Regions from separate parts of the Alteromonas alvinellae genome, predicted to be linked through region 2. Evidence: predicted binding sites of a transcription regulator. Region 2 holds the regulator's gene; each other region holds the start of a gene.

Region 1 (2,209 bases), on a different contig from region 2:
TCCGGAAAGTTTTCTCGTAATTCCGCTACTGCTTCATCGCTACCAATAAATGCATCACCCGTACAAATTAAACCTGTTGTAGACTGAAGCGACGTAATACCTGCAGCTGCGGTTCGGGCCGTTTCCATTAATGTTGTATCGCAACGGAAGTCTTCTGGCATACCGGCACATTGACCGAGTTTGTAGCCAAAGTGGGTTAAATTAGCATCGTGATGGATAACGTGACTGGCGATCACTAAATCACCAATGTTCAGGTTCTTGTCGAAGCCACCTGCAGAGCCGGTGTTAACCACAGCATCGGGTGCATATAGCTCAATAAGTACGGTAGTGGCGATAGCTGCTGCCACTTTTCCAATGCCGCATTTAACTAACACCACTTCTATGTCGTCAAGCGTGCCTTCATAAAATGTAAGGTGCTTCCACTGGGTTTCTTTAACATTCCAAAGAGACGCTTTGAGTAGCGCAACTTCTTCATCCATTGCACCTAAAATACCAATTTTTTTCATAACTATACCGACGGTGTTAAGGGAATTTAACGCGTGAATACGCTGTTGAATGTAGTAATTGTATAAGGAAAACAAAGAAACTGACAGAAAAATGCCTTTGTTGCACTATTTGAGAGTAAGAAAACAGTTAAGCAACAAAGGCTAGGGGAAATGTGAGTTAACTATCAGGCGGCAGCTGGTCTGCTTGAGCGCACCGGGCGAGTAGGGCGCTTAGGTGGCTCTGGGTTGTGTGTTGGCAATTGAGCCATTTTATTTTGTAATCGACGATACGGAATAAGTTTGTTTTCCAAACATTCGCGAATGTCATCGACGGTGTAGCCAGATTTTACTTTTATTCGTGCATGAGGAAGGCCGGCTGCATCTAATGCGCCTGTTACAAACCAATCCTTTTGCGCTTTGTAACCCTCTTTACCTTGGCTATGGACTAAGTCGATGGCCATTACCGGGCTCATATCTTGTTTATCAACCAGTACAAAGTCTAGCTGCCTGCTTGATGCACGGCTAAGCGCTTGGCTTGCTGTCTTCTTGTTGGCAGATTGACGAACTGATACAAGGTCATTAAGACGTACGCGGCATACTATTCTAAACTCACGCCCCATGGCCTGTTCGATAAGGTTTAAAAAGGTATGTTCTACCGGCGTGAATAACTGTGGTTTTCGCCTGAAAGGAAAAGCGACTCCACCGTCTGACAATTTTATGGCACCTAGTGCAACGACAATAAGTAACATCATTAGAATAATTGCCAATTCCATCGTAACCCTCGCAAATTTCAAGAATAAAAGCCAATGACAGTAGAGTTTCTAGGCCGTGCCAGCTTATATTTGGCAAACTAGTCTGTTACCTCTAGTTTCTCTGGTGTCATAAAAATGACGCCAGACACTGTCATCGTGTTGTTTACGATGGAATTGCAAGCCAGATGCCAACATGAGTATGTTTTACACTGGCTTTGAAAAAGTAGAGCTTAATTAGCGTTTGACGTAACCAAAATATCGACTTGAGAACCTGTCTTATCGGGGCTTACGATAACCCTCACTGTTTTGTCTTGAGAGGACAGTAGTGTACGCCCGTTGACCGGTGTGTGGGTTTTTAACGCGGGGTGTGCCGCTTGATAGAGATTGACCATAGCTTCTGGCGCCGCCGGTGAATGATACACCATGACAGATGTTAATGGTTCGTCAAAGGCCTGGCATTGACGAGCATCTTGTGCAATTTTCACCTGCTGAAACTCTGAAGGACAAGACACTATGCTGGGTTTATCAGCAAAAGCTCTTTTAGTCGCTTCTTCTACCGAAATGCTATTAGCATAACTAGCAAAAGATAAGCCGCTCATGCCTGACAATAGGGGCAAATATATGGCAAGTCTTTTAATATCCCAGTTCTTCATATATGGGCTCTTGTGTAATTATTTTTTATTTGAATATCAGATACTAGAGCGGATGTTCTTGTACATCAACTAAACCTTGGTTTATTAACGTATGCTTTCAACGTTTCTAGTATGTTGCTTGCGCTTTTGTGCTACCTGCATGTAATCGGGGTAAGGCTTGGCAGCTGATACGATACCTGTGTGCTGCGCGGATGATTTCCAATTCCCACCTCCATAGCGCAGCCTAATGTAAATCGTATCCCTTAATTATTTCAAACAAAAAAGCTCGATAGCAGAACTATCGAGCTTTTTATAAAGCGACTTGAGAGCGACGGTTAAA
Region 2 (2,209 bases):
TTGTCGGCTTGGTAAACCTAGATAAAGGCAAGATTGAGATTGACGACAACGAACTCACTCACCAACCAATGCACGAGCGTGCACGCCGCGGAATTGGCTACCTTCCACAGGAAGCATCAATTTTTAGAAAGCTTACGGTACATGAAAATATCATGGCTATTTTACAAACCCGTAAAGATTTAAATTCACAGCAGCAAGAAGAAGAAGCTGACGCCCTACTTGATGAATTTAATATCAACCATATACGTAATAGTACAGGGATGAGTTTGTCAGGGGGCGAGCGCCGTCGTGTTGAAATTGCACGCGCTTTGGCCGCAAAACCACAATTTATTTTGTTAGACGAACCATTTGCTGGTGTTGATCCAATATCAGTTAATGATATAAAGAAGATAATACAACATCTTCGGGATAGGGGCATTGGTATCCTTATCACAGACCATAACGTACGCGAAACATTGGATGTTTGCGAGAAAGCGTACATTGTGAGTCATGGCGAGCTTATTGCGCAAGGAACGGCGGAACAGGTTTTAAGTAATCAAAAAGTAAGGGATGTATACCTAGGCGAACAATTCAGGCTATAGTTAGTGTAACCGAATTGTCATTTTTCAGTTTAGCTCTGGTATATTTAATTTAGAGCATTTAAATAAGACGTAGATGAAACCATCTTTACAGCTAAAATTTAGCCAACAACTTACCATGACACCACAGCTTCAGCAGGCAATTAAACTGCTGCAGCTTTCTACGCTTGATCTCCAGCAAGAGATACAAGAAGCACTCGATTCAAATCCACTATTGGAAGTGGAAGAAGGCAGTGACGAGCCACAGCTAGAAAAGAACAATATCGACAACGATGACAGCGGCTCTGAGGCCACTGCTTCTGCGTCTAGTGACACGTTAGAAGCGGGTGATGCATTAGAGAAAAATGACCTTCCCGACGAGCTACCTATCGATAGCACGTGGGATGAATATTACTCAGCTTCATCTGCGCCAGCGCCAGGCCCGTCTAATGACGACGAGCAAATCTTTCAAGGCGAAACCACTGAAGATATTCAAGAACATCTTCTTTGGCAAATGCGCCTTACTCACTTTTCAGACACTGACCGCGCAATTGCCACTGCTATCATCGACTCTATAGACGAATCCGGTTATCTAACCGTTACCCTTGAGGATATTTTAGAAGCAGTAAATGACGACGACTTAGAAGAGCCAATAGAGATGGACGAAATAGAGTGCGTACTTAAACGCATTCAGATGTTTGACCCCATTGGCTCAGGTTCCCGAACGCCTCAAGAATGCCTTATGGTGCAGTTACGTCAGTTTTCAGACGATACACCGTGGCTTGCTGAAGCAAAGCAACTGATTGAAGAGTACTCTGACTTACTGAGCAGCAAAGACTATCGTACGCTTATGCGTAAAAGCCGATTGAAAGAAGATCAGCTACGCGAGGCAATGCGTTTACTGCAAACCTTGAATCCTCGCCCAGGTAGTGCTTTAGTTACTAAAGAGCCTGAGTACGTTATTCCTGATGTCTCAGTAACCAAGAAAAATGGCCGTTGGGTGGTTGAGCTGAACCCCGACAGTCTGCCTAAATTAAGCGTTAATCAACAATACGCTGCAATGAGTCGCCGTGCCAAGAATAGTAGCGATTCACAATTCATCCGCTCACACATGCAAGAGGCTAAGTGGTTCATAAAGAGCCTTGAATCTCGTAACGAAACCTTAATGAAGGTTGCAAACTGCATTGTGCAGCAGCAAATGGGCTTTTTTGAGCACGGCCCGGAAATGATGAAACCAATGGTGCTAAATGATGTCGCAGAAATGGTAGATATGCACGAATCCACTATTTCGCGAGTGACAACGCAAAAGTACATGCATACGCCACGTGGAATCTTCGAATTGAAGTATTTCTTCTCAAGCCACGTTGCAACAGAGTCTGGTGGTGAATGTTCATCTACAGCGATTCGTGCATTGATCAAGAAATTAGTGGCTGCGGAAAATCCTAGTAAGCCGCTAAGTGATAGCAAGATTGCTTCATTGTTGGCCGAACAAGGCATTAAAGTTGCCCGGCGAACAATAGCAAAGTACCGGGAATCGTTGTCGATCCCGCCGTCGAACCAACGCAAAAGCCTTATTTAATCGGGCTTAATAATATAAGGAAGACGAAATATGCAAATCAACCTTACTGGTCATCATGTCGAAATCACCGACT
Region 3 (2,209 bases), on a different contig from region 2:
AAAACTTGATCCATAACCCAGTCAGGACGCGCACCAGGCTTGTCGATTTTGTTGATTACAACAATTGGCTTAAGACCTTGAGCAAATGCCTTTTGCGTAACGAAACGGGTTTGTGGCATCGGGCCTTCTTGCGCATCTACAAGTAGAAGTACAGAGTCAGCCATCGACATTACACGCTCTACTTCACCACCGAAGTCAGCGTGTCCTGGAGTGTCTACGATGTTGATACGGTAGTCGTTCCAGTTAATCGCTGTATTCTTAGCTAGGATGGTAATGCCACGTTCTTTCTCGATGTCGTTCGAGTCCATTACGCGCTCTTCTTGCTCGCCTCGAGATTCAAGGGTGCCAGACTGCTGTAACAGTTTGTCTACCAGGGTGGTCTTACCGTGGTCAACGTGGGCGATGATTGCGATGTTACGCAATTTATTAATATCAGTGGTATTCATGCTTATATAGAGCCTGTGTAAATCAACGTCTACTTCAATTCAGTGGAAAGGAGTATGCGTTAGATTTGTTGCAAAAAAATGCAGATAGAAAAATTTGCGCGGATTGTACAGAAAAACCACGACGTTTGCGCATCTTTTTTTTGATGGAAACGAGTTTTATTGGTTTTCAAACACTTGTTCAATAAACAACCAGCCCCATTACACCTAATTGATCATATTTGGTGGCTATACGCTACAAAGTAATCTAGGCTGATTGACGTATAAATGAGCACAATATGCCATATTGGTGCAACACTGCACCAATATGATGCAATTTAATTCAAACGGAAGTGATAGATGCCCGTCTATGCCACAGAAATCGGTATACATATAAATGGCATGATAATCGCTTTCACTTTTGCCACTGTTGGAGTGAAGCTGATCATTCCGCATTTTTACATTAAACCTGGAGGACACGATGTCAGTAGAAAAGGCATTAGAGCTGATTAAAGAAAGTGAAGCGAAGTTTGTAGATTTACGTTTTACCGATACAAAGGGTAAAGAACAACACGTATCTATTCCTGCGAGCGTTGTTGATGAAGAGTTTTTCGAAGAAGGTAAAATGTTCGACGGTTCTTCAATCGCTGGCTGGAAAGGCATCAACGAATCAGACATGGTTCTTCTTCCAGATGCTGACAGCTGCGTAGTTGACCCTTTCGCTGAAGAGACACAAGTAAATATCCGTTGTGACGTGGTTGAGCCTTCTACAATGGAAGGTTATGAGCGTGACCCACGTTCAGTTGCTCGTCGTGCAGAAGAATTCCTAAAATCAACTGGCATCGGTGACACATGTTTCTTCGGCCCAGAGCCAGAGTTTTTCCTTTTTGATGACGTACGCTTCCACACTGACATGGCGGGTTCTTTCTACAAGATTGACTCTTCTGAAGCAAAGTGGAACTCTGGCGAAGAGTTTGAAGGCGGCAACATGGCACACCGCCCTGGCGTTAAAGGCGGTTACTTCCCAGTACCACCAGTGGACTCTGCGCACGATATCCGTGCAGCAATGTGTCTAGTTATGGAAGAAATGGGCCTTGTTATCGAAGCGCACCACCACGAAGTAGCAACTGCTGGCCAAAACGAAATTGCTTGCCAATTCAACACGCTAGTTAAGAAAGCTGACGAAATCCAAGTTTATAAGTATGTTGTTCACAACGTTGCACACGCATACGGCCAAACTGCTACCTTTATGCCTAAGCCTCTAGTTGGCGATAACGGTTCTGGTATGCACTGCCACCAGTCTATTTCTAAAGACGGCGTAAACATCTTCGCGGGTGACAAGTACGCAGGCCTTTCTGAAGAAGCACTTTACTACATCGGTGGTATTATCAAGCACGCGCGCGCAATCAACGCGTTTGCTAACGCTTCTACTAACTCATACAAGCGTCTAGTTCCTGGATTCGAAGCACCGGTAATGCTTGCATACTCTGCACGTAACCGTTCTGCGTCTATTCGTATTCCTCACGTAACTAGCGATAAAGCGCGTCGTATCGAAGTACGTTTCCCTGATCCAACAGCCAACCCATACCTAGCGTTCACCGCTATGCTTATGGCGGGTATCGACGGTATTAAGAACAAGATCCATCCTGGTGATTCAATGGATAAAGACTTGTACGACCTACCGCCAGAAGAAGCTGCTGAAATTCCAACAGTTGCAAGCTCGCTAGAAATGGCGCTTGAAGCTCTTGATAACGACCGCGACTTCCTTAAAGCAGGTGGCGTTATGA
Region 4 (2,209 bases), on a different contig from region 2:
GATTTGATAATGCCCCCGGAATACCGCCAACACCGCCACCTACGCTATTTTCTTCCATGATCATTTCGCTGCGAACTGCAGGTAAATCTGGGTTGTAGCTTCGCTGTGTTTGTTCCATTGCAGTAAAGTCCATAGTAACGTCAGCTTGCGCCGTGTAGTTACCTATACCCAATACTGGAATCAATATAGCGTCAATTTTTTCGAGATACTCTTGCTCGCGCTGGCGTTCGATTTCATATTCTTTTCTGGCACGGGCACTCATTGAATCTTGTGAACCCGAATTAAGCAGGCGGCCATTGCTGTCAGTTACCGTTACTTTAGAGGGCTCCATGTTTTGCACTGCAGACGCCACGATATCGACAACAGCATCAACCTCTTCACCGGCAATTACGGCACCGCGCTTAGCCGTTAGCACAACGGTTGCCGACGCTTTCTTCTCTCTTCGCGCAAATACATTTTCTTTTGGCATCGCCAGCAATACTCGGGCTTTTTGAATACTTGCGATATCTTCGATGGTCGAGGCAATTTGCTGCTCGCGAGCGTGTTTTAGACGTTCCATTTCAACACGCTGGCTAACACCAAACCCCATGTCCTGCATGATGATATCGGTACCTGCATCCGAGGTTTTAGTTAACCCTTGGCGTGTCATACCTAAGCGGATATTTTGGAATTCGTCACTTCTTACGTAAACAATATTGCCCTCAAGCTTATAGTCGATTTGGTTTGCATCCATATAATCGAGGGTTTCAATAAGCTCTTGGGTTTCCATTTTCGCAAGGGGGCGGTAATCAGGTTCTTGCGACCAGATAAGAATAAAGATAGCGATGGCGACGCAGATTACCAAAACAACCACAAGGGCCATTTGGCGCATCATATCTGCGCTACCTAAAGTGTCCATAAAACCAGATTTGTTTTCCGGCTCATTGTCCATTGATTGGTTTTGATCAGGAACCGTAAGGTTTGTACCTGTAGCTTCAGCCATAACCTACTCCACCTACACCGGCATGTTCATTATTGTTTTATAGGCTTCAAGTACTTTGTTTCGTACTTGAACAGTGGCTTCAAAAGCAATGCCCGCCTTTTCTTTCGTCAGCATAACTTGAGCTAGGCTTAAGTTAGGGTCGCCCATTTCAAAACGCTGCTGCGCATCCTTTGATTCAAGCTGCATGCCGTTTACACCATCTACCGCATTCTTAAGCATGATCGAGAAATCACTTGACGAGCTATTAACTTCGCTAAGCGGCTGCTGTTGAGGCTCATTAACCTGAAGACGAGTTTGCCCAATCATGTTCTGCATTTCTTGATACAAACTATTGGCTTTAACGTCCATAACCACTCCTAGTGCACTTTCGAGACCGCCTGAACATCGGCGTATAACTTATGTATAAAGGGGATTTAGCAAAGTGCTTGCCAACTTTAAAAACCCATATATATCAAGAGGATAAATCGAAATCGAGAGGGTTAGCCAAATTTATGGCGTTTAACTTAGAGTGAGCAACAAAAAACCGCCGCCTTCTTAACAACAGAGGCGACGGATAAGGACGAGGAAACCGAAAGTGTAGAAAGCGACCTTATGCGGGCACTTCAATGCCGTCTTCACGCATGCGCGCCAGTTTATAACGAAGGGTTCGAGGGCTTATACCTAGCTTTTCTGCTACATCCTTACGCTTACCATTACACGACACCAAAGTATCAAGAATAATTTGGTGCTCCTGATAACGAAGCTCTGAGCCGAGTTTGTTATCTTCAACCTGCTCTTGTACACCTTCAAGCGGGGCTAACATGTCTTCGTCAATCATTAGATCGCTGGCATCTATTTCATTGTTTTCGCAAAGAATTAGCGCGCGTTGAACCACATTTTCCAGCTCACGAACATTACCGGGCCAACTGTACTGGGATAACTTATTGCGCGCTGCAGCACTTAACCTGATGGTACCTAGCCCTTGTGAACTGGCGTGACGCTGCACAAGATGCTCCGCAAGCGGAACAATATCTCCTGGACGTTGAGCCAAAGGACGCCATTCAATAGGGAAAACATTTAAACGGTAGTATAAATCTTCTCTAAATTCGCCTGCATCTACTGCTTTTCTTAAATCTCGGTTACTAGTGGCAATGACACGCACATTGAGTTTGACGGTTTTCCGTCCGCCAAGGCGTTCTACTTCACGCTCTTGTAACACGCGCAGTAATTTAGCCTGCAGTGCCAAAT

Evidence for each region. The regulator sigma-54, encoded in region 2, starts transcription at its own class of promoters, with help from an activator protein. The targets are predictions, from matches to a motif close to GTTGGCACGNNNNTNGNNT.
Region 1: the regulator sigma-54 is predicted to act here: its motif matches at 1,412-1,430, upstream of ACX5KA_RS19760 (DUF2726 domain-containing protein).
Region 3: the regulator sigma-54 is predicted to act here: its motif matches at 819-837, upstream of glnA (glutamate--ammonia ligase).
Region 4: the regulator sigma-54 is predicted to act here: its motif matches at 1,397-1,415, upstream of fliE (flagellar hook-basal body complex protein FliE).

Annotation. Positions count from the first base shown of each region.
Region 1 is NZ_CACSIH010000257.1:13,360-15,568, forward strand. It holds gene ACX5KA_RS19755 (5'-methylthioadenosine/adenosylhomocysteine nucleosidase) at 1-506, opposite strand, end outside; gene ACX5KA_RS19760 (DUF2726 domain-containing protein) at 671-1,258, opposite strand; gene ACX5KA_RS19765 (hypothetical protein) at 1,468-1,890, opposite strand; gene ACX5KA_RS19770 (FAD-dependent oxidoreductase) at 2,205-2,209, opposite strand, start outside.
Region 2 is NZ_CACSIH010000203.1:53,990-56,198, reverse strand. It holds gene lptB (LPS export ABC transporter ATP-binding protein) at 1-581, shown strand, start outside; gene ACX5KA_RS14815 (RNA polymerase factor sigma-54) at 655-2,136, shown strand; gene hpf (ribosome hibernation promoting factor) at 2,167-2,209, shown strand, end outside.
Region 3 is NZ_CACSIH010000121.1:21,550-23,758, reverse strand. It holds gene typA (translational GTPase TypA) at 1-446, opposite strand, end outside; gene glnA (glutamate--ammonia ligase) at 904-2,209, shown strand, end outside.
Region 4 is NZ_CACSIH010000260.1:12,911-15,119, forward strand. It holds gene fliF (flagellar basal-body MS-ring/collar protein FliF) at 1-982, opposite strand, end outside; gene fliE (flagellar hook-basal body complex protein FliE) at 995-1,330, opposite strand; gene ACX5KA_RS20380 (sigma-54-dependent transcriptional regulator) at 1,572-2,209, opposite strand, start outside.